3 regions of the Pseudomonas sp. SMV7 genome follow, and region 2 is predicted to be linked to each of the others. Evidence: predicted binding sites of a transcription regulator. Region 2 holds the regulator's gene; each other region holds the start of a gene.
What was found. The regulator sigma-54, encoded in region 2, starts transcription at its own class of promoters, with help from an activator protein. The targets are predictions, from matches to a motif close to ANTGGCATNNANNTTGCTNT.
Positions count from the first base shown of each region.

Region 1: flgB (flagellar basal body rod protein FlgB) is a predicted target of sigma-54. The motif match lies at 2,809-2,828, and genes of this name have one in related genera.
Region 3: ACLEJP_RS16725 (CmpA/NrtA family ABC transporter substrate-binding protein) is a predicted target of sigma-54. The motif match lies at 4,555-4,574, and genes of this name have one in related genera.

Region 1 covers NZ_JBKGGT010000014.1:75,284-82,999, forward strand. Annotated here, with positions in the region: gene flgE (flagellar hook protein FlgE) at 1-1,157, opposite strand, end outside; gene flgD (flagellar hook assembly protein FlgD) at 1,189-1,893, opposite strand; gene flgC (flagellar basal body rod protein FlgC) at 1,909-2,352, opposite strand; gene flgB (flagellar basal body rod protein FlgB) at 2,355-2,762, opposite strand; gene cheR (protein-glutamate O-methyltransferase CheR) at 3,066-3,893, opposite strand; gene ACLEJP_RS17765 (chemotaxis protein CheV) at 3,945-4,874, opposite strand; gene flgA (flagellar basal body P-ring formation chaperone FlgA) at 4,952-5,704, shown strand; gene flgM (flagellar biosynthesis anti-sigma factor FlgM) at 5,866-6,174, shown strand; gene ACLEJP_RS17780 (flagella synthesis protein FlgN) at 6,224-6,691, shown strand; gene ACLEJP_RS17785 (flagellar brake protein) at 6,773-7,516, shown strand; gene ACLEJP_RS17790 (MFS transporter) at 7,686-7,716, opposite strand, start outside.
Region 2 covers NZ_JBKGGT010000009.1:185,792-193,507, reverse strand. Annotated here, with positions in the region: gene ACLEJP_RS13725 (KpsF/GutQ family sugar-phosphate isomerase) at 1-913, shown strand, start outside; gene ACLEJP_RS13720 (KdsC family phosphatase) at 926-1,450, shown strand; gene lptC (LPS export ABC transporter periplasmic protein LptC) at 1,459-2,031, shown strand; gene lptA (lipopolysaccharide transport periplasmic protein LptA) at 2,018-2,542, shown strand; gene lptB (LPS export ABC transporter ATP-binding protein) at 2,543-3,268, shown strand; gene ACLEJP_RS13700 (RNA polymerase factor sigma-54) at 3,445-4,938, shown strand; gene hpf (ribosome hibernation-promoting factor, HPF/YfiA family) at 5,018-5,326, shown strand; gene ptsN (PTS IIA-like nitrogen regulatory protein PtsN) at 5,339-5,803, shown strand; gene rapZ (RNase adapter RapZ) at 5,806-6,660, shown strand; gene ACLEJP_RS13680 (HPr family phosphocarrier protein) at 6,680-6,952, shown strand; gene ACLEJP_RS13675 (class II fumarate hydratase) at 7,006-7,716, opposite strand, start outside.
Region 3 covers NZ_JBKGGT010000013.1:23,265-30,980, reverse strand. Annotated here, with positions in the region: gene ACLEJP_RS16740 (protein kinase domain-containing protein) at 1-1,297, opposite strand, end outside; gene ACLEJP_RS16735 (nitrate/nitrite transporter) at 1,307-2,518, opposite strand; gene ACLEJP_RS16730 (ANTAR domain-containing response regulator) at 2,713-3,288, opposite strand; gene ACLEJP_RS16725 (CmpA/NrtA family ABC transporter substrate-binding protein) at 3,300-4,514, opposite strand; gene ACLEJP_RS16720 (quinone-dependent dihydroorotate dehydrogenase) at 4,672-5,697, shown strand; gene rmf (ribosome modulation factor) at 5,794-6,009, opposite strand; gene rlmKL (bifunctional 23S rRNA (guanine(2069)-N(7))-methyltransferase RlmK/23S rRNA (guanine(2445)-N(2))-methyltransferase RlmL) at 6,570-7,716, shown strand, end outside.

The sequences.
Region 1 (7,716 bases), on a different contig from region 2:
TAGGTTTCGGTCCAGCGGGTACCGCCGATCTGCTGCAGGCCCTGCTCGTTGGCGAAGCTGGCCAGCGCGACCTGGCCGATGGCACGCGACTGCTGGTTGCTGAAGCTGGCGAACAGTACGCCGGTCGAGTCGATGCTCAGGCTCGACAGGATGCCGGTCGCATAACCATCCTGGGACTGCGACATGCGCGCGGTCTCGGTGTTGTACGAGGTGGTGCTGTTCATCGACAGGCGCATGCCGTCGGCATTGCCCGCCGCGCCATTGGCGATCCAGTTACCCGCCGAATCTTCCACCGCTGGCACCCAACCGGTCATGGTGAAGGTGTTGTTGGTCACGGTGAACGACGAGCCCGCCGGGTGGCCGGTGTTGTCGGCCGTCATGCCCTTGACCGAGCCATCGCTGTTGAAGCTGATGGTGCCGGTCAGCGGTGCTGTGGAGGACGGGTCGAACGGGTTACGGCCGTCAACCAGGGTGTACATGGTCCACTCATTGGTGCCGGTCTTGCGATAGAACTGCTCCATGGTGTGCTCGTTGCCCTGGCTGTCGTACACCTTGGTCGGGAAGGACTTGGTGTAGGTCTTCTGGTCAGCAGGGTCGAACGGCAGGTTCGGCACCATCGCACCAGTACCATCGTCGACTTCCAGCGGGATGTCAGCGGCCGAAGAGTTCAGGTTGATGCCCTGGTCGATCAGGGAAGTGGCCTTGGGCTGCAGTGCCGAGGTGTCGATCTGCAGATCGCTCAGCACGCCCTTCTGGATCTTGCCGGTCGAGTCAGCGGCATAACCCTGCAGGCGCAGGCCGTCCGAGGTCACCACGAAGTTGTCCTTGCTGGCCTGGAAGGCACCGGCACGGGTATAGACGCGCGAGCCGTTATCGGACAGCACGAAGAAGCCCTGCCCCTGGATACCCATGTCCAGCACATTGCCGGTGTTGTTGACGTCACCCTGGGTGAACTGCTGGGAAACGGCCGCCAGACGCACACCGTTACCGACCTGGTTCTTGCCCACGCCCAGGCGGTTGGCACCGGCATAGACATCGGCGAACTCGGCGCGCGACGACTTGAAACCGGTGGTGTTGACGTTGGCGATGTTGTTGCCGGTGACATCCAGTTGCTTGTTTGCTGCGTACAGACCGCTAAGGCCGATATTGAAAGACATGAATTCGCTCCTTTTGCCGCACTAATGGGCCTTAGATACCGATGGTTTGCACGTCGGAGAGGGACACTTTGCCAACGCCAGCGAGGTTGAGCACCATTTCGCCGGCGGAACTGAAGCTGACGCTGGTCACCTTGGCCGGCAACAGCGTGTTCATCTGCACGGCCTTGCCATCCACCGTGGTGCTGGCGGTGAAGGTGTAGGTGCCCGGGTCGACTTTCGCGCCGCTATTGTTGGTACCGTCCCAGATGAAGTCGGCGTAACCGGCCTTCTGCTCACCCAGTTCGATGGTCTTGACGGTGTTGCCGTCCTTGTCCTTGATGGTGATCTTCGCTTCGCCGATGGCTTGCGGTACCACGAACTGCGCGTTGAAGCTTTGGGTGGTATCGACGATAGCCTTGTCGTTCTGCACCACCACCGAGCGACCGACCAGCGACGACGCCTGCAGTGCCTGGGACGAGGCCATGGCACTGGTAATGGCACTGACCGATTCGTTCAGCGAGGTGATGCCCTCGAGGCTGCTGAACTGCGCCAACTGAGCAACGAATTCACCGTTGTCCTGCGGGTCCAGCGGGTTCTGGTGCTGCATCTGGGTCACCAGCAACTGCAGGAAGGCATCCTTGCCGAGCGAGTCGGTGCCGGTCTTGGATGCGGTGTCCACGGTCTTCTTGGTGTTGGTACCCACACCCGACGCCGCAAGCACTTCGTTGAGATTCACGCCGGTAGTATCGATTGCCATGGTCTGGTTTCCTTATCACTGACCCAGGGTCAGGACTTTCTGCATCATGCTCTTGGCCGTGTTCATCAGCTCGGCGTTGGTCTGGAATGCCCGGCTGGCGGAAATCATGTCGGCCATTTCCTCGACCACGTTGACGTTCGGGTAGTAGACATAGCCATCCTTGTTCGCCGCCGGGTGGTTCGGCTCGTAGCGGGCTTCGAGGTTGCTCTGGTCCTCGACGATGCCTTTTACCTGCACGCCTTGCCCGGCTTCGCCCTGGTCTTCGAACAGCGACTGGCTGCTGCCGGCCTGGGCATCCTGGAAGGTAGTGGCGAACACCGGGTGGCGAGCGCGGTAGGTCTGGTCGATGCTCGAGGACACGGTCTCGGCGTTGGCAATGTTCGAAGCAACGGTGTTCAGGCGCGTGTTCTGCGCACTCATGCCGCTACCGGCAATGTTGAAGACACTGGAAAGGGACATGGTCATTCTCCCCGCAGGGCCGATACCAGCCCTTTGAATTTACTGTTGAGCAAGGTGAAGCTGGCCTGGAAGCCGACCGCGTTTTCGGTGTAGTTCGATTGCTCGATCTGCGCGTCCACGGTGTTCTGGTCGATCGACGGCTGCAGCGGCGTGCGGTACTTCAGGGTATCGTCGGCCATGGCCAGGCCTTCGGCCTCGATGTGCCGGCTGTTGGTGCGGTCGAGGCTGAAACGGCCGCTCTGCTGCTTGTCGCTTTCGGCGGCGAGCACCGAAGCGAAGTCCATGTCACGCGCCTTGTAGTTGGGCGTGTCGGCGTTGGCGATGTTGTTGGCCAGCACTTCGGCGCGCTGGGCGCGGAAGCCCAGGGCCTTTTCATGGATGCCAAGCGCCTTGTCGAAACTGATGCTCATGTCGGGGAAACCTTCGAAGGTTGACCGGAATATCGTTGGCCAAGCTATAGCAAGGGCTGTGCCAACCAACTGAAAGCCTGCAAATACGGGCTTCCAGGGAGCGGTGCTGTCAGAGTGATGCCAGAAAAGCGGCAAAGGCCTTCCGCCCGGAGCGGCGAAAGCGGCAATTGCCAGGCGGCAAAAGCGGCAAAACAAAAAATTGACGTCAGCTTTTCCTGTTCCGGCTTTTCGCAGGCGCGCCCGCGAAGCGGCCAGAGCAGACAAACGAAAAGGCCGGCAACTTTCGCTGCCGGCCTTCTGTGCTTACTTGGCCTGGTAGATGATCCCCGGGCTGCACTGCACCATCTGGTAATGGTCCGGCAGTCCGTTCAGCGCCTCGGAAGCGCCAAGGAACAGGTAGCCACCCGGTTTCAGGGTGCCATGGATGCGCATCAGGATGTCCTTCTTCACCTGCGCCGAGAAGTAGATCAGCACGTTACGGCAGAACACCACGTCGAACTTGCCCAGGCTGGCATAGCTGTCGAGCAGGTTGAACGAGCGGAACTCGACACGGCTGCGAATCGCCGGCTTGACCGCCCAGCGCCCCGGCCCCTTGGTGTCGAAGTAACGCTGCAGGCGCTCCTGGGACAAGCCGCGGGCAATCGCCAGGCTGTCGTACTCGCCAGTCTTGCAGTTGGTCAGCATGCTGCCGGACAAGTCGGTGGCGACGATCTGCGCGCCCATCTTCAACTGCCCCAGGTTGCTGCGCTCGAACTCGTCGATGGCCATCGAGATGGAATACGGCTCCTGCCCCGACGAACAGGCCGCCGACCACATGCGCAGGCGCTGCCCGGGGTTGTTGCGGATGAACTCCGGAATCACCTTGTTCTTCAGTACTTCGAACGGGTAGGTGTCGCGAAACCACAGGGTCTCGTTGGTGGTCATGGCATCGACCACCTGCTCGCGCAAGCCACCTCGCGGCTGGGCCTGGATGCGCTGTACCAGCTCGCCCAGGTTCTTGATGCCCTGTTGTTCCATCAGCTTGTTGAGACGGCTGGAAACCAGGTACTGCTTGTTATCCCCCAGCAGGATGCCACAGGCTTTCTCCAGGAAGACCCGGAACTGTTCGAAATCCAAATTACCCGTAGACACTTCTGCCGCCTCTTTTCAATCACTGGTGCCGGGGGCTTGCCCCCGGCGCTTTCAATGTGCCGCCTTGATCCGGTCGACCACCCGCTGGGCCAGGTCGTCCGGCTTGAACTTGGCCAGGAAGTCATCCGCCCCGACCTTCTTCACCATTGCCTGGTTGAACACCCCGGAAAGCGAAGTATGCAGGCAGATATGCAATTTTTGCATGCGTGGGTCACTGCGGATCTCCGCGGTCAGCGTGTAGCCATCCATTTCCGGCATTTCAATGTCGGAGATCATCATCAGGAACTCTTCTTCCGGCTTCTTGCCCTCGTCCACCAGCTGACGCAGGTAGTTCAGGGCCTGGCGACCGTCATTGAGCGCCACCACCTCGACCCCTACTGTCTGCAGGCAGCGGCTGACCTGCTTGCGCGCCACCGACGAATCGTCGACGGTGAGCACCCGCAGCAGCACGGCCTTGTCCTGCACCTCGGCATCGATCACCCCCGCCGACACCGACTCGGACGATGGCGCCACCTCGGCCAGCACCTTCTCCACGTCGATGATCTCGACCATGCGGTTGTCTACCCGGGTGACTGCGGTCAGGTAGTGATCGCGGCCGGTACCCTTGGGTGGCGGATGGATTTCTTCCCAGTTCATGTTGACGATACGTTCCACCGAATGCACCAGGAAGCCTTGGGTCTTGGTGTTGTACTCGGTAATGATCACGAAGCTGTTGCGCGTGTCTTCCTGCAGCGGCCGCAGCCCGGTGGCCATCGACAGGTCGAGGATCGGGATGGTCGCCCCGCGAATATTGGCAACGCCGCGCACCACCGGGTGCGCCTTGGGCAGCAAGGTCAGTGCAGGGCATTGCAGCACTTCCCTGACCTTGAACACGTTGATGCCGTATAGCTGTTCGCCATTGAGGCGGAACAGCAGCAATTCCAGGCGGTTCTGCCCGACCAGCTGCGTGCGCTGGTTGACCGAATCCATAACACCTGCCATGCCAGTCTCCTCTACCTTTGAGCCTTTCGGTGCCACTCACCTAGCAAGTCGGCACGGGCTTTGCTTTTTTGAGCGTCATGTACACGAAAACGACATTTTCCCGACGATTGACGCGCCTGCTGACTGGCTCGCTGGCCGTGCTGTGCCTGCTGACGCCTGGCGTTCGCACGGTAGCGGACGCGTTTACCTTGCCTGAACAGCTTATCGGTGTCACCCAAGGGTTTCTTGAATTCAGCGTCGAAGATTACCTGGCCACCACCCAGACCGCCGGCCGCTACGAAATCCAGGTCAACCCGCTGGACCCACGCCTGCGCATGCCGCTGTGCAGCCAGCAGCTGGACGCCTCGCTGGAAAGCCCGGCACAACCGTTGGGCCGGGTTACGGTGAAGGTGCGTTGCGACAGCGCAGCGCCGTGGACCGTGTTCGTGCCGGCCACCGTGCGGCTGTTCCGCGAAGTCGTGGTGGCGACCCGCCCGTTGAAGCGCGACAACGTGGTGAGCGAAGGCGACGTGGCCCTGCGCGAGCGCGATGTCGGCACCCTGGGGCAAGGCTTCCTGACCGAACTGGACCAAGCGGTCGGCATGAAGATGCTGCGCCCCACGGTGATCGACCAGGTGCTCACCCCGCAGCACCTGGAACAGGCCGAGGTGGTGCGCAAGGGCGACCACGTGGTGATCATCGCCCGCAGCGGCAGCCTGAGCGTACGCATGCCCGGCGAAGCGCTGGGCAAGGGCGGCCTGAGCGAGCAGATCCGGGTGCGTAACCTCAATTCCAAACGGGTGGTCAAGGCCAGGGTCACCGGCCCGGGCCAGGTCGAGGTGAGCATGTAGCCAGCCGACATTGCGCTGGCGGTGAGGAACCGCTGCTCCTAAACTGTGTCAGAAAACGGGTTCGCAAGCTTGCCGACAGGCGGCTACGCATTTGTGCCTAAAGTTTCTTTCGGGTTGGCCGAAAACAAGGCAAGCGTCCAAATACCCAGAGGTTTCTGATCATGGTCATCGACTTCAGTCGTGTAAATAATTCTCCGTCCGTCACGGGCGGCGTGCGCAGCAACAGCGCATCCGGCAGCGCCGAAAAACCGGCAGCCAGCCAGGAAGCAACCACCAGCGCCAGCGGAGAAGCGGTACACCTCAGCCAGGAGGCACAGCAGTTGCAGAAGATCAGCGACAAGCTGCGCGACGAGCCGGTGGTCAACAGCGCCCGTGTGGCCCAGTTGAAACAGGCGATCGCCGACGGCAGCTACCAGGTCGATGCCGGCCGGGTCGCCAGCAAACTGCTCGATTTCGAAGCCCAGCGCTGACCGTTCGGCGCGCTGACTTCACGGACGCCCAAACAGCCAAGAGTTAGCCATGCACGACACCACCTTGCTGCAACTGATCGAAGACGACATCGCACCGATGCAGGAATTGCTCGACCTCTTGCAGAAGGAGGCCGTTGCTCTGCATGGGCGTGACATGGCGCTGCTGGAAACCATCCTGGCCCGCAAGCAGTCCTTGATCGTGCTGCTGGAGCAGCAAGGCACGCGGCGCAACAACCTGCTCACCAGCCTGGGCCTGAGCGCCAATCGCGCCGGGGTGGAGGCGGTGGCAGCACAATCACCGAACGGTGAACTGCTGCTGCAGCAACTCGACGTCATCAGCCAGTTGATGCAAGCCTGCCAGCAGCTCAACGAGACCAACGGGCGGATCATCCAGGTGCAGCAAAACGTCACCAACAACCAGATCCGCATCCTCATGGGTGGCGACTCGCCGTCGCTCTACGACAGCCGCGGCAGCACGTCGCCGCTGGTCAAGCCACGGGCGCTCAGCCAGGTTTGATTTTTTCTATCAAGGCACGGAACATACTGGCAAAATGCCGTTAATTGCGTGTGTCGCTTTTGCCTGGAGAATCATAAAGCCGTGTTCAATGAATCCGATGCCCCGCAGCCGCCAAAGGTACTGAACACCCCTTTGGAGATTGCGGCCAACTTGCGGCAGCTGCAGGAAAGCCACGACCCTCTGATCATCACCTTCCATGACCGCAGCCAGCGCTTCCAGAGCTATGTGGTGCATGTAGACCGTGAGAGCAATACCCTGGCGCTGGACGAAATGATCCCCCGCGACGGCGAGAAGTACATCGAGAACGGCGAGCACTTCCGCGTCGAAGGTTTTCACGATGGCGTGCGCATTGCCTGGGAGTGCAACCACGCGCTGCGGATCAGCGAGGTCGATGGCCACCGCTGCTACCGGGGCGCCATGCCCCTGGAAATGACCTATCACCAACGCCGCAATGCTTTCCGCGCAGCGCTGAAACTGTCGCAGCTGGTCGACATCATCCTCGATGGCGCCCACCTCAAGGGCAATGGCGCCCTGCGCGGCAAGCTGCTGGATATTTCTGCCACCGGCTGCAAACTGCGCTTCGACGGCAATGTCGAGGATCGCCTGCAACTGGGCCAGGTGTACGAGCGCTTCAAGGCAGGCAACCCACTGGGCCTGGTCGATACCATGGTCGAGCTGCGCCACCTGCATTATGAAGAGCGGATCAATACCACCTTCGCCGGCGTACGCTTCCATAACCTCAACGGCCAGGCGCAGCGCAAGATCGAAAGCTTCGTGTACCAGTTGCAGCGAGAAGCGCGGCGGTTCGACAAGGACGACTATTGATCGTCGGCTGCAAGACAACAACGCCACCTTTCGAGGTGGCGTTTTCATTTGTGTTCTTACAGTGCCGGCCTCTTCGCGGGCGCGCCCGCTCCCACCGGGAAGGCGCAGCCCTCAGGCTTGATGCGGTCCTTGTGGGAGCGGGCATGCCCGCGAAGAGGCCGGCACAGGCTTACACCGACTTGCTGACCTCTTGCGGCTCA
Region 2 (7,716 bases):
CGTAGAGGCCCTGCTGGCGCGCATCGACGACAACTTCGTCAAGGCCTGCGAACTGATCCTGGCCAGCAAGGGCCGGGTCGTCGTGGTCGGCATGGGCAAGTCCGGGCACATCGGCAACAAGATCGCCGCCACCCTGGCCAGCACCGGTACGCCGGCGTTTTTCGTGCACCCGGCCGAAGCCAGCCATGGCGACATGGGCATGATTACCCGCGATGACGTGATCCTCGCCCTGTCGAACTCTGGCAGCACCGCCGAAATCGTTACCCTGCTGCCGCTGATCAAGCGCCTGGGCATCAAGCTGATCAGCCTGACCGGCAACCCGGACTCGCCCCTGGCCCAGGCTGCCGAGGTCAACCTCGACGCGCGCGTCGAGCAAGAGGCCTGCCCGCTGAATCTGGCCCCCACCTCTTCCACCACCGCATCGCTGGTGCTCGGTGACGCCCTGGCCATCGCCCTGCTCGAGGCCCGCGGCTTCACCGCCGAGGACTTTGCCTTCTCGCACCCGGGTGGTGCGCTGGGCCGCCGCCTGCTGCTGAAGGTCGAGAACGTGATGCACGCCGGCGACGAACTGCCTCAGGTCCCGCGCGGCACCCTGCTCAAGGACGCCCTCGTGGAAATGTCCCGCAAAGGCCTGGGCATGACGGTGATCGTCGAAGCCGACGGCAAGCTCGCCGGGATCTTTACCGACGGCGACCTGCGCCGCAGCCTGGACCGCAACATCGACGTCCACACCACCCTGATCGACCAGGTCATGACCGTGCACGGCAAGACGGCCCGCGCCGAAATGCTCGCGGCCGAGGCCCTGAAGATCATGGAAGACCACAAGATCGGCGCCTTGGTTGTGGTAGACCGCGAGGACCGCCCGACCGGCGCCCTGAACATGCACGACCTGCTGCGCGCCGGCGTAATGTAAAGGAGCGATGGAATGAACCAGGACCTCATGCAACGCGGCAAGCACATCAAGCTGGCAGTGTTCGACGTGGACGGCGTGCTCACCGACGGGCGCCTGTACTTCCTCGAGGACGGCAGCGAATTCAAGACCTTCAACACCCTCGACGGCCAGGGCATCAAGATGCTCATGGCCTCGGGCGTGACCACCGCGATCATCAGCGGGCGCAAGACCCCGGTGGTCGAGCGCCGGGCGAAGAACCTCGGTATCCCGCACCTTTATCAGGGCCGCGAGGACAAACTGGTGGTGCTTGACGGCCTGCTCGCCGAGCTGGGCCTGAGCTATGCTCAAGTGGCCTACCTCGGCGACGACCTGCCCGACCTGCCGGTGATTCGCCGGGTCGCCCTGGGCATGGCGGTGGCCAACGCCGCTCCATTCGTTCGCCAGCACGCCCACGGCGTGACCCAGGCACGTGGCGGCGAAGGCGCAGCCCGTGAATTCTGCGAACTGATCATGCAGGCCCAGGGCACCCTGGACGCTGCCAACGCCAATTACCTGTAAGGCTGCCCATGTTCAGCAAGAAAGCCCGCAACATTGCGCTGCTCGCGGTGATCGCCGCCCTGCTGGTGGCGATCGGCTACTGGAATGTCAGCCCGGAAAGCTTCCTCGACAAGCCGGTGGCGCAGACCGACGAAAGCGCCATCGACTACTATGCGGTGAACGCCCACAGCGTGCAGTTCCTGCCCGACGGCAAGCTGCAGTACGAAATGACCGCCGACAAGGTCGAACACCTCAAGGCCAGCGAAATCACCTTGCTGACCACGCCGGACCTGCACCTGTACCGCGGCACCGCGTTCCCGTGGCACGTGCAGAGCACCCGCGCCGAGGTCAACCCGGACGGCAGCGAAGTCGAACTGATCGACAACGTGCGGGTGGCCCGTACCGACGAAAAGCAGCGTGAAACCATCATTACCAGCTCACGCATGACCGTGTTCCCGCAGAAGCAATATGCGCAGACCGAGCAAGCCGTTAGAATCGACGGCGCCGGTGGCACGACTACGGGTAAAGGAATGAAAGCGTATTTGAAAGAAGGCAAGATGGACTTGCTCTCTAACGTAAGAGGACAGTATGAGGCTCGTTAAAACCCTCCCCCTTTTGCTCAGCCTGAGCGCAGCACTGGGAAGCGCGAGCGCCCTCGCCCTGCCGAATGATCGTGACCAGCCTATCCGCATCCAGGCCGACAATGCCCACCTGGACGACAAGCAGGGCGTGGCCACCTACACCGGCGACGTGATCATCACCCAGGGTTCGATGATGATCAAAGGCAACACCGTGACCATCACCCGCTCCGCCTCCGGCGACATCGACGTGGTGACCTCGGTGGGCAACCTGGCCTACTTCGAGCAGCAGCAGAGCGCAGCCAAGCCGGACAAGATGAAGGGCTGGGCGGTCACCATCCAGTACCAGGCGCAAAAGGACATGGTGGTCCTCACCGATCGCGCCAAGGTCGAGAACGAAGGCAACACCACCGAAGGCGAGAAGATCGTCTACAACACCAAGACCCAGGTGGCGACCGCCGGTCGTGGTGGCAACGTGACTTCGCCGCGTCAGCGTATCGACATGGTGATCCAGCCCAAGAAGAAGGCCGAGTAAATGGCAACCCTCAAAGCCCAGCACCTGGCCAAGAGCTACAAGGGGCGGCAAGTCGTGCGTGACGTCAGCCTGTCGATCGACAGCGGCCAGATCGTCGGCCTGCTCGGCCCCAATGGCGCCGGCAAGACCACCTGCTTCTACATGATCGTCGGCCTGGTCCAGGCCGAGCAGGGCCGCGTGCTGATCGACAACCTCGATGTCAGCCACCAGCCCATGCACGGTCGCGCCCGCGCCGGTATCGGCTACCTGCCGCAGGAAGCCTCGATCTTCCGTAAACTGTCGGTGGCCGACAACATCATGGCGATCCTCGAGACCCGCAAGGACCTCGACCGCGAAGGCCGGCGCAAGGAACTGGAAAGCCTGCTGCAGGAGTTCCACATCAGCCACATTCGCGACAACCTCGGCATGAGCCTGTCCGGTGGCGAACGCCGCCGCGTCGAGATTGCCCGTGCACTGGCGACCGCGCCCAAGTTCATCCTGCTGGACGAACCGTTTGCCGGTGTCGACCCGATCTCCGTCGGCGACATCAAGCAGATCATCCACCACCTCAAGGCCAAGGGCATCGGTGTGCTGATCACCGACCACAACGTCCGCGAAACCCTGGATATCTGCGAAACCGCCTATATCGTCAATGATGGCCGCCTCATCGCCGAAGGCGATGCCGAGACCATCCTGGCCAACGACTTGGTCAAAGAGGTTTACCTGGGCCACGAGTTCCGGCTCTGACCCTGGCACGCGCCTGGAGCACTGGCAATTCGCCCTGGAATGGGGGGTAAAGTTGTTACGGCGCTCTAGGCAAACGCTACAATTTAAGGCATAAAACTTGCTTGATCTGGCGCTCCGGCGCCCCCGTGTAGTGGATGGCGCATGCGCGCCGGCGAACAAGGTATTAAGCCCCAGCCATGAAACCATCGCTCGTCCTAAAAATGGGCCAGCAACTGACGATGACGCCGCAGTTGCAACAGGCCATCCGCCTGCTCCAGCTCTCCACCCTGGACCTCCAACAGGAAATCCAGGAAGCGCTGGAGTCGAACCCGATGCTCGAACGTCAGGAAGACGGCGACGACTTCGACAACAGCGACCCGATGGCGGACAACGCCGAGAACAAACCGGTCGCCGAAGTCCAGGACAACAGCTTCCAGGAAAGCACCAGCAGTGCCGACAACCTTGAAGACGGTGAGTGGAGCGAGCGCATTCCCAACGAGCTGCCGGTCGACACCGCCTGGGAAGACATCTACCAGACCAGCGCCAGCAGCCTGCCGAGCAGCGACGATGACGAATGGGACTTCACCACGCGAACATCGGCCGGCGAAAGCCTGCAAAGCCACCTGCTATGGCAGCTGAACCTGGCACCGATGTCGGATACCGACCGCCTGATCGCCGTCACCCTGATCGACAGCATCAATGGCCAGGGCTACCTGGAAGACACCCTTGAGGAAATCTGCGCCGGTTTCGACCCTGAGCTGGATATCGAGCTGGACGAAGTCGAAGCGGTACTGCACCGCATCCAGCAGTTCGAGCCGGCGGGCGTCGGCGCTCGCAACCTCGGCGAATGCCTGCTGCTGCAACTGCGCCAGCTGCCAGCCAACACGCCGTGGATGAACGAAGCCAAGCGCCTGGTCACCGATTTCATCGACCTGCTCGGCAGCCGCGATTACAGCCAGCTGATGCGGCGCATGAAAATCAAGGAAGACGAGCTGCGCCAGGTCATCGAGCTGGTGCAGAGCCTCAACCCGCGCCCCGGGTCGCAGATCGAGTCCAGCGAACCTGAATACGTGGTGCCCGACGTCATCGTGCGCAAGGACAATGACCGCTGGCTGGTGGAGCTGAACCAGGAAGCCATCCCGCGCCTGCGCGTCAACCCGCAGTACGCCGGGTTCGTGCGCCGGGCCGATACCAGTGCCGACAACACCTTCATGCGCAACCAGCTGCAGGAAGCGCGCTGGTTCATCAAGAGCCTGCAAAGCCGCAACGAGACCCTGATGAAGGTGGCCACGCAGATCGTCGAGCACCAGCGCGGCTTCCTCGACCACGGCGACGAAGCGATGAAACCCCTGGTGCTGCATGACATCGCCGAGGCCGTGGGCATGCACGAGTCGACCATTTCGCGGGTTACCACGCAGAAATACATGCACACTCCGCGTGGCATCTACGAACTGAAATACTTTTTCTCCAGCCACGTCAGCACCTCCGAAGGCGGCGAATGCTCGTCCACGGCGATCCGCGCGATCATCAAGAAACTGGTTGCGGCGGAAAATCAGAAAAAGCCATTGAGTGACAGCAAGATCGCTGGTTTACTGGAGGCACAAGGCATCCAGGTAGCCCGTCGCACCGTCGCCAAGTACCGCGAGTCTCTCGGCATCGCACCGTCGAGCGAACGCAAGCGACTGATGTAGCCCCTGAGATGCGCCACAGCGTTTGTGGGGCAGGTGCAAGACCTGCCTCTTTATGCACGGGCAACAAAGGAGAAGCTGTATGCAAGTCAATATCAGTGGACAGCATGTAGAAGTCACCCAGCCACTGCGCGATTACGTGCTTGAAAAGCTCGCTCGCGTGGAAAGTCACTTCGACAAGATCACCAACGTGCAGGTCATCATGAAGGTCGAGAAGCTGCAGCAGAAGGTCGAGGCGACCCTGCAGATTCCCGGCGGCGAAGTGGTTGCCAACGCCGAACACGAAGACATGTATGCAGCGATCGATGCCTTGGCCGACAAGCTCGACCGCCAACTGAAAAAACACAAGGAAAAACAGCAGAGCCTGCTGCAAGGTGCAGCTGCCCGCTGATCCCCCTCATCCATGATCCGACTTGAAACCATCCTGACCCCCGGCCGTTCCCTGGTGAACGTGCCGGGAGGCAGCAAGAAGCGCGCCCTGGAAAAGGTCGCCACCATCATCTCCGCAGAAGTGCCGGAACTGGAGATGCAGGACGTCTTCGAAAAACTGGTTGCCCGGGAAAAACTCGGCTCGACCGGTTTCGGTAATGGCATTGCCATTCCCCACTGCCGGCTTCACGGGTGCTCAGCTCCGGTCAGCGCCCTGCTGCACCTGGAATCCCCGATCGACTACGACGCCATCGATGGTGCTCCGGTGGACCTGCTGTTCGTCCTGCTGGTGCCAGAAGCCGCCACCGATGCTCATCTGGAACTGCTGCGCCAGATTGCCAGCATGCTTGATCGCAAGGAGGTGCGTGATCGCCTGCGTGCGGCCACCAGCAGCGAGGCCCTGTTCCAGGTTGTCCTGGACGTACAGAACGAGCACTGAACATGCGCCTGATCATCGTCAGCGGCCGCTCCGGCTCCGGCAAGAGCACCGCCCTCGACGTCCTGGAAGACCATGGTTTCTACTGCATTGACAACCTGCCCGCCGGGCTGCTGCCGCAGCTGGCGGAAAATGCCCTGATCAATACCGAGCTGCTGCAACCCAAGGTCGCCGTGTCGATCGACGCACGCAACCTGCCCAGCCACCTGTCCCGTTTCCCCGAGCTGCTCGAGGAAGCCCGCGCCCGGCATATCAAGTGCGACGTACTGTTCCTGGATGCGGACGAAGACACCCTGCTCAAGCGCTTTTCGGAAACCCGCCGACGCCACCCACTGACCAATGCCGACCGTTCGCTGGCAGAGGCAATCCGCGTGGAGAGCGAACTGCTCGGGCCGATTTCCGACCTGGCTGACCTGAAAATCGACACCACCAGCCTGAATCTCTACCAGCTGCGGGATTCGATCAAGCTGCGCCTGCTCAACCAGCCCGAGCCTGGCACGGCATTCCTGGTCGAGTCGTTCGGTTTCAAGCGCGGCATGCCGGTCGATGCCGACCTGGTGTTCGACGTGCGCTGCCTGCCCAACCCCTACTGGAAGCCCGAGTTGCGTGAGCATTCCGGCCTCGAGCAACCGGTGATCGACTACCTGGCCGCCCAGCCGGACGTCGAAGAGATGTTCAACGACATTTCCAGCTACCTGCTCAAGTGGCTGCCCCGCTTCGCTGCCAGCAACCGCGCCTATGTCACCATTGCCATTGGCTGCACTGGCGGCCACCACCGTTCGGTATACCTCACCGAACGCCTTGGCCAGTTGCTGCAGCAATCCCTGAAAAACGTCCAGGTCCGCCACCGCGACCTCTAGCCCAAGGATCCGCCCCACGATGCCCGCCCGTGAAATCACCATCATCAACAAGCTGGGGCTGCACGCCCGGGCGGCAGCCAAGTTTGTCGGCGTGGCCGGCCGCTTCCCCTGCCAGGTCAGGGTCGGCCGCGCGCCGGACAAGCTGGTGGATGGCAAGAGCATCATGGCGGTAATGATGCTGGCGGCAGGCAAAGGCACCCAGGTGTACCTGCATACCGAAGGGGAACAGGACGACGAAGCCATGCAAGCGCTGGTCGAGTTGATCAACAACTATTTCGACGAAGGCGAATAAACCCGCCCAGGGCAGCGGCTCGACGCCTGACAACCCTGGGCAGCGAAGCAGGGTCAGAGACCGCCAGCGGTGAGCTTTTCCGGGTCCAGCAGCGTTTCCAGTTGCTCACGCGACAGGTCGGTATGCTCCTGCGCCACATCGATGATCGGGCGCCCCTGCTGGTAGGCAGTCTTGGCGATTTCGGCGGCCTTCAGGTAACCGATGATCGGGTTCAGCGCCGTGACCAGGATCGGGTTGCGCGCCAGGGCTTCCTTGAGTTTGCTGTCGTTGACCTTGAAGCTGGCGATAGCCTTGTCGGCCAGCAGGCGGCTGGCATTGGCCATCAGCTCGATGCTTTCCAGCAGGTTCCGGGCAATGACCGGCAGCATCACATTCAGCTCGAAGTTGCCAGATTGTCCCGCAATGGCGATGGTGGCGTCATTGCCGATCACCTGGGCGGCGACCATCGCGGTGGCCTCCGGAATCACCGGGTTGACCTTGCCTGGCATGATCGATGAGCCCGGCTGCAGGCCTTGCAGCTCGATCTCACCCAGGCCGGCCAGGGGCCCGGAGTTCATCCAGCGCAGGTCGTTGGCGATCTTCATCAACGCCACCGCAGCCGTCTTGAGCTGGCCGGACAGGGCTACGGCGGTGTCCTGCGAGCCAATCAGGGCGAACAGATTCTGCCCAGGGGAAAACTCGATCCGGGTCAGGCTGCTGAGTTGACGGGCGAAGCTGGCAGCGAATTGCGGGTGCGCGTTGATACCGGTCCCCACCGCGGTCCC
Region 3 (7,716 bases), on a different contig from region 2:
GTTGGCCATCGAACGCTTCCGGAGCAAGGTACGAGGGCGTGCCCGGCAGCTCATGCGGCGGGTCCTCGGACAGGCCCGGGCAGTAGGCCAGGCCGAAGTCCAGCAGGCGCAGCTGGCCGTCGCTGCCCAGGTGCAGGTTCTCCGGCTTGATGTCGCGGTGCAGCAGGTTGCGCCGGTGCAGCACGCCGACCGCCTGCAGCAGTTGCCGGGCCAGCTCCAGCCACCGCGACAGGGGCAGTGGGCCCTGCTCGGCGAGCAGCGTCGCCAGGCTCTGGCCGGGGTATTCGCGCATCACGTAGTACAGCTGCTGGCGCTGGCTGGCCGGGTGCAGCTCGGGGAAGTGGCGGCCGACGACCCGGCGCAGGAACCACTCCTCCAGCAGCAGGCCTTGCGCCGCGCCGGGCTCCTGCTCGCGCGTGGCGGGCAGGGTCTTGAGCAGCCAGGCTTGGCCATGGCCATCGCGTACCCGGTACAGCAGCGACTGGCGGCTGTGGGCGAGCAGCTTATCCACGTGCCAGCCATCGATCAGCTGGCCCTCGCGCAGCGGGCCGGGCAGCGGCCATTGCTGCAACTGGTCCAGGGTGTCGCCGAGGTTGGCCGTGCCCAGCTGCTCGACCTGCACCAGCAAGGCACTGGCGTTGTCCTGGCTGCCGTTGAGGTGCGCGCTGGCGACCAGGGTATCGACGGCCAGTTGCAGGTCGGGTTGCTCGCGCAACACCGCCTGGATGTGCTGGTCGCCCAGGCTGGCCCAGACCCCGTCGCTGAGCAGCAGGAAACATTCACCCGCCTGCAGCTCGCCTTCCAGGTAATCCACCAGCAGGTGCTGGTCCAGGCCCAGCGCACGCTTCAGTACATGCTGCATGCCGGGCTGGTCCCACACATGGTCTTCGCTCAGGCATTGCAGGCGCCCGGCGTACCAGCGGTACACCCGGCAGTCGCCGACATGGGCCAGGGTAAAGCGCCGGCCACGCAGTACCAGCGCGCTGAGGGTGGTCAGCAACGGCTGGCCGCTGCCTTGGGCTCGCAGCCAGCGGTTTTGCGCCAGCAGCAGGCGGTCGAGGGCCTGGGCCACGCTCCAGGTCGCAGGCGTGGCGTAGTAGTCCAGGGCCAGCGCCTGCAGGCTGGCACGTGCCGCCAGGCCACCGTCGGCGCACTGGCTGACACCGTCGGCAAGCGCGAACAGGTAGCCCTTGCTGGCGGCCAGCTCCGGCGCCGGGGTGACCAGGCGCAGGGCATCCTGGTTTTCCTCGCGCGGCCCGGTGGCGCTGGCCTGGGCGAAACGCAGTTGCAGGCTCATCGGCGCGCCTCAGACCCGCGCCGCAGTAACGGCTGCCGAGCCCCAGGTGGTGCGCCAGCGCTGCTTGACACCATGCAGGCCGAACCAGGCCAGCAGGCCCAGGCTGGCGAACAGCCACAGTCCCAGCTGGTAGTCGCCGGTGTGCTGCTTGATGGTGCCGAGGCCGGCCGCCAGCAGGAAGCCACCGATGCCGCCGGCCATGCCGATCAGCCCGGTCATCACGCCGATCTCCTGGCGGAAGCGCTGCGGCACCAGCTGGAACACCGCGCCATTGCCGGCACCAAGGCCCAGCATGGCACTGACGAACAGCGCCAGGGCGGCGGCTGCGCTGGGCAGGTTGAAGCCGACCGCAGCGATACAGATGGCCGCCACGCTGTACATGCCCAGCAGCGTGCGGATGCCGCCGAAACGGTCGGCAAGCGCGCCGCCGAGCGGGCGCATCAGGCTGCCGGCGAACACGCAGGCGGCGGTGTAGTAGCCGGCGGTGACCGGGCTCAGGCGGTACTGGTCGCTGAAGTAGCCGGGCAGGGCGCTGGCCAGGCCGATGAAGCCGCCGAAAGTGACACTGTAGAAGAACATGAACCACCAGCTGTCGCGGTCGCCCAGGGCCTTGAGGTAGTCGGCCATGGCTTTCGGCTTGGGCCGCTGCGGGGCATTGCGTGCCAGCAGGGCGAACACCAGCAGCGTCAGCGCCAGCGGGATCAGCGCGAAGCCGAACACATTGTTCCAGCCAAAGCCTGCGGCCAGCGCCGGTGCCAACAGGGCGGCGAACACCGTACCGGAGTTGCCGGCACCGGCGATGCCCATGGCCTTGCCCTGGTGTTGCGGTGGGTACCATTGCGAGGCCAGCGGTAGCGACACGGCGAACGAGGCACCGGCAAAGCCGAGGAACACGCCCAGCAGCAGCGCCTGTTCATAGCTGTGCACGCCCAGGTGCCAGGCCGCCGCAAGCGCGACGATGACCACCACCTGGCCGATCAGGCCGGCAGTCCTGGGTGACAGGCGGTCGACCAGCACGCCCATGACAAAACGCAGGATCGCCCCGGCCAGGATCGGTGTAGCCACCATCAGGCCCCGTTGCTGTGCGCTCAGCTGCAGGTCGGCGGCAATCTGCACCGCCAGCGGGCCGAGCAGGTACCAGACCATGAAGCTGAGGTCGAAGTACAGGAACGCGGCGAACAGGGTGGGCACATGCCCGGATTTCCAGAAGCTGGTACTCATCGAACACCTCACTTGGCAATGCAGCGGAACGAAAAAGACGCCGCTTCCCGCTCCACGGCCGTGGAGGGGAGAGCGACGTCTTTGTCGGGATCAAGTGGGCAACCGCCGTTGGTTACCGGTGCAATTCGTTCAGCAAGAGATGGGCCAACCTTGCCAGGCGACCTGGTATTTGTAGGAGCGCGTAAGGCAGGCTGCTAACCGAGCATCTCGTGCATGGCGATGATCTGCTCGGCCACCTGGATCAGCTTCTGCTGCCGGCTCATGGCCTGGCGGCGCATCAGGGTGTAGGCCTGTTCCTCGTTGCAGTCCTTCATCTTCATCAGCAAACCCTTGGCCTGCTCGACACGCTTGCGCTCGGCCAGCTGCTGGTCGCGGGCGAGCAACTGCGCCTTCAGCGCCTGGTCACTTTCGAAGCGGGCCATGGCCACATCCAGGATCGGCTGCAGCCGCGCGGCATGGATGCCCTCGACGATGTAGGCGCTGACGCCCGCCTGGATCGCCTGGCGCATCACCGCAGGGTCGTGTTCGTCGGTGAACAGCACAATGGGGCGTGGCTGGTCCCGGCTGACCAGCACCACCTGTTCCATCACATCACGGTCTGGTGAATCGGTATCGATCAGCACCACGTCCGGGCGCACTGTTTCGACGCAGGCAGGCAGGTCGATGGTCAGGCCTGGGGCTTCGATGACTTCGAAACCGGCCTCGCTCAGTGCCGCCTTGAGACGGCCGAGTTTGTTCTGGGTATCGTCGATCAGCAGGATACGCAACATGCTCGTCTCCCTCACGCGCCGACACGGGCATCGGGCAGCTCGCCCAGGGCATGCAGGCTGAAACTGCGGGCATAGGCGTAAGGGTCGCTGCCATCCCAGCGGGTGCCGTCGATCAGCAGGCTGCTGCGCATTGCCTGCTCGGGGCAGGCCACGCCCAGGCTCTGTGCCGCTTCACGGTACAGGGCCAGTTGCTGGACCTGGCTGGCCACGCCAAGGTAGTCGGGGTCCGCGCGCAGCAGGCCCCAGCGGCGGAACTGGGTCATGAACCACATGCCGTCGGACAGGTAGGGCAGGTTGGCCTTGCCGTGGTCGTGCAGGCGCAGGGCATGCGGGTCTTGCCAGTGGTTGCCCAGGCCATCCTGGTAATGGCCGAGCAGGCGCGGCTCGATGCGCTCCAGCGGGGTGTCCAGGTAGGCGCTGCCACTGAGCAGCTGGGCGGTGCTGCGGCGGTTCTCCGGGCTTTGCTCGATGAAGCGACTGGCGGCGAGAATCGCCTTGATCAGCGCGCGGGCGCTGTTGGGGTACTGCTCGGCGAAGGCGCGGGCACAGGCCAGGACCTTTTCCGGGTGGTCCGGCCAGATCGACTGGCTGGTGGCCAGGGTGAAGCCTTGGCCCCTGGCCACCGCGTCGGCGGCCCAGGGTTCGCCCACGCAGAAACCGTCGATGCGCCCGGCCTGGATGTGCGCGGCCATCTGCGCGGGCGGCACCACCACGCTGTCGACGTCGCGCAACGGGTGGATGCCCTGGCTGGCCAGCCAGTAATACAGCCACATGGCATGGGTGCCGGTGGGGAAGGTCTGGGCGAAGGTCAGGCGTGCGCCATGCTGGTGCACCAGGCGCGCCAGTGCCTCGGGGTTGGTCACGCCCTTGCGTTGCAGGGCCGGCGACAAGTTGATCGCCTGGGCGTTCTGGTTCAGCCCCATCAGCACGGCCATGGCACTGGCCGGTACGCCACCGATGCCCAGGTGCACGGCGTAGGCCAGGCCATACAGGCAATGTGCGGCATCCAGCTCGCCGCTGACCAGTTTGTCACGCAGCCCGGCCCAGGAACCCTGGCGCTGGAGGTTGAGGGTGAGGCCATGTTGCTGGGCAAAACCCTGGGTGGCGGCGACCACCACCGAGGCGCAGTCGGTCAGGGCCATGTAGCCGATGTTCAGGCTGGGCTTTTCCGGTGCGTCGCTGCCGTTGACCCAGGCCAGGGGCGTTGCTCGGAGTGCTGTGTTCACAAGGTTCCTCGCCCGTACTGATAAGGCTGTGGGCTTGTCTGGTGCAACCGATGTGCCATCTGACGGCAGTACTGGAGCAGCTGCCCCACGATTTGCTGTCATGCCGGCTGCGCGCTGGCTATAATCGCCCCCTCATCCACCCCGAGCCTCGCCGCCCATGTATACCCTGGCCCGCCAGCTGCTGTTCAAGCTTTCTCCGGAAACCTCCCACGACCTTTCCCTGGACCTGATCGGTGCCGGTGGCCGGCTCGGCCTCAACGCCGTGCTGTGCAAGCAGCCGGCGGCCCTGCCGGTCACGGTCATGGGCTTGAACTTCGCCAACCCGGTAGGCCTGGCGGCCGGCCTGGACAAGAACGGTGCGGCCATCGACGGTTTCGCCCAGCTGGGCTTCGGCTTCGTCGAAATCGGCACGGTCACCCCGCGCCCGCAGCCGGGCAACCCCAAGCCACGCCTGTTCCGCCTGCCGGAAGCCACGGCGATCATCAACCGCATGGGCTTCAACAACCTGGGCGTCGACCACCTGCTCGGCCGGGTGCGCGCGGCACGTTACAAAGGCGTGCTGGGCATCAACATCGGCAAGAACTTCGACACCCCGGTCGAGCGCGCCGTCGATGACTACCTGATCTGCCTGGACAAGGTCTACACCGACGCCAGCTACATCACGGTCAATGTCAGTTCGCCGAACACCCCGGGCCTGCGCAGCCTGCAGTTCGGTGACTCGCTCAAGCAACTGCTCGATGCCCTGGCCGAGCGTCGCGAGCAACTGGCTGGCATACATGGCAAGCGCGTGCCGCTGGCGATCAAGATCGCCCCGGACATGAGCGACGAGGAAACCGCCCTGGTGGCTGCCACGCTGATCGAGTCGGGCATGGATGCGGTGATCGCCACCAACACCACGCTGGGCCGTGAAGGTGTCGAGGGGCTGCCGCAGGGTGGCGAGGCGGGCGGCCTGTCGGGCGCGCCGGTTCTGCAGAAGAGCACGCACATCGTCAAGGTGCTGGCGGGTGAACTGGGTGGCAAGCTGCCGATCATCGCTGCCGGTGGCATTACCGAAGGCCGGCATGCCGCCGAGAAGATCGCCGCCGGGGCGAGCCTGGTGCAAATCTACTCGGGCTTCATCTACAAGGGGCCTGCGCTGATTCGCGAAGCGGTGGACGCTATCGCGGCGATGCCACGGGTTTGATCGGCGGGCAAAAAAAGGGCCCCTTCAAGGGGCCCCTGGGCCTTCGCCCGCCGCCCGGATAGGGCGTGCATGGTAAATCGAATTCAGTGTCCTCGTTCAGCCAACGGCGTGATTTTCGTTGAGTCTATGGATGCCAGCGGTGCCAGTCATTCCGTCCCAGTTATCACCGCGACCTTCGCGCCAGCCGTTGATCCAGGCTTGGCGAACTGATGGAAGATTGAAGGGGCAAAGTTCGCGGGATTTGCCGGTGACCCCGTATTGGTAGCCACGTGAATATGCTCTTTCCAACGGATCACGCTTAAGTCTTCTCATAGGGTGTTGCCCTCACTTGTTGACTGTAATGTCCCGTCGGCCTCTCCGAGGCCGGGCAGAGTCTTTCTGCCGGTGTGCGCTCGCTGCCGGCGTGGCGAGCTGAAAGTGCCGCCTCGTTGCGATGCGGCCTGAGACCAGTTCTATCGAATGCAGGTCACGGTGTGAATGATCGATTTGTCATAAGGACGTAACCTTTCCGAGGGTGAGGGGATAAGTAAATAAATGCGACTCAACCTTGTTTAACGTTGAGCCCGCTATGATCAGGGTTTGCCGAACCTTGACGTCATTTCGCCAGCGCTGCTGGCAGATGACAGAAATAATTTGAAATGCGACGAAGGGTCACATCTGCCCCGGCATCGCCAGAATTTTACGTACTGCCTGATGATCTAAGCTGTCCTTGCCACTGGGCCAGGCGCAGATTGGTCAGGCGGCCCGGCCGTTCACCGCACGCTCGCGTGTCGGGGAAGGCCACCCGCACACCTGCTGGAAAGGGGTGCGGCAAACATCGCGGGGTGATGCGTTGCCCCGTCAGTCAAATAGCCCAAGGCGCTGGATTACTCATGTCGGACCGTTTCGAACTCTATCTCACTTGCCCCAAAGGCCTGGAAGGCCTGCTTGCCGAAGAGGCCCGCAGCCTCGGCCTGGATGAGGTGCGTGAGCACACCTCGGCCATTCGCGGCGCCGCCGACATGGAAACCGCCTACCGCCTGTGCCTGTGGTCACGCCTGGCCAACCGGGTGCTGCTGGTGCTCAAGCGCTTCTCCATGAAGAACGCCGACGATCTCTACGACGGCGTGCACGCGGTCGACTGGGCCGACCACCTGGCTGCCGACGGCACCCTGGCGGTGGAATTCAGCGGTCACGGCTCGGGCATCGACAACACCCACTTCGGTGCGCTGAAGGTCAAGGATGCGATCGTCGACAAGCTGCGCAACCGCGAAGGCCTGCGCCCGTCGGTGGAAAAGATCGACCCTGACGTACGCGTGCACCTGCGCCTGGACCGCGGCGAAGCCATCCTGTCCCTCGACCTTTCCGGGCACAGCCTGCACCAGCGTGGCTACCGTTTGCAGCAAGGCGCTGCGCCGCTGAAGGAAAACCTGGCGGCGGCGGTGCTGATCCGTGCTGGCTGGCCGCGCATCGCCGCCGAAGGTGGCGCGCTGGCCGACCCGATGTGTGGTGTCGGCACCTTCCTGGTCGAAGCCGCGATGATCGCCGCCGACATCGCGCCCAACCTCAAGCGTGAACGCTGGGGCTTCAGTGCCTGGCTCGGCCACGTGCCGGCGCTGTGGCGCAAGGTGCATGAAGACGCGCAGGCGCGGGCCGAGGCCGGCCTGGCCAGGCCGCCGCTGTGGATTCGTGGCTACGAGGCCGACCCACGGCTGATCCAGCCGGGCCGCAACAACGTCGAGCGTGCCGGCCTGGGCGACTGGGTGAAGATCTACCAGGGTGAAGTCAGCACCTTCGAACCGCGCCCGGACCAGAACCAGAAAGGCCTGGTCATCAGCAACCCGCCCTATGGCGAGCGCCTGGGTGACGAGGCCAGCCTGCTGTACCTCTACCAGAACCTCGGCGAACGCCTGCGCCAGGCCTGCATGGGCTGGGAGGCCGCGGTGTTCACCGGCGCGCCGCAGCTGGGCAAGCGCATGGGCATTCGCAGCCACAAGCAGTACGCATTCTGGAACGGCGCGTTGCCGTGCAAGCTGCTGC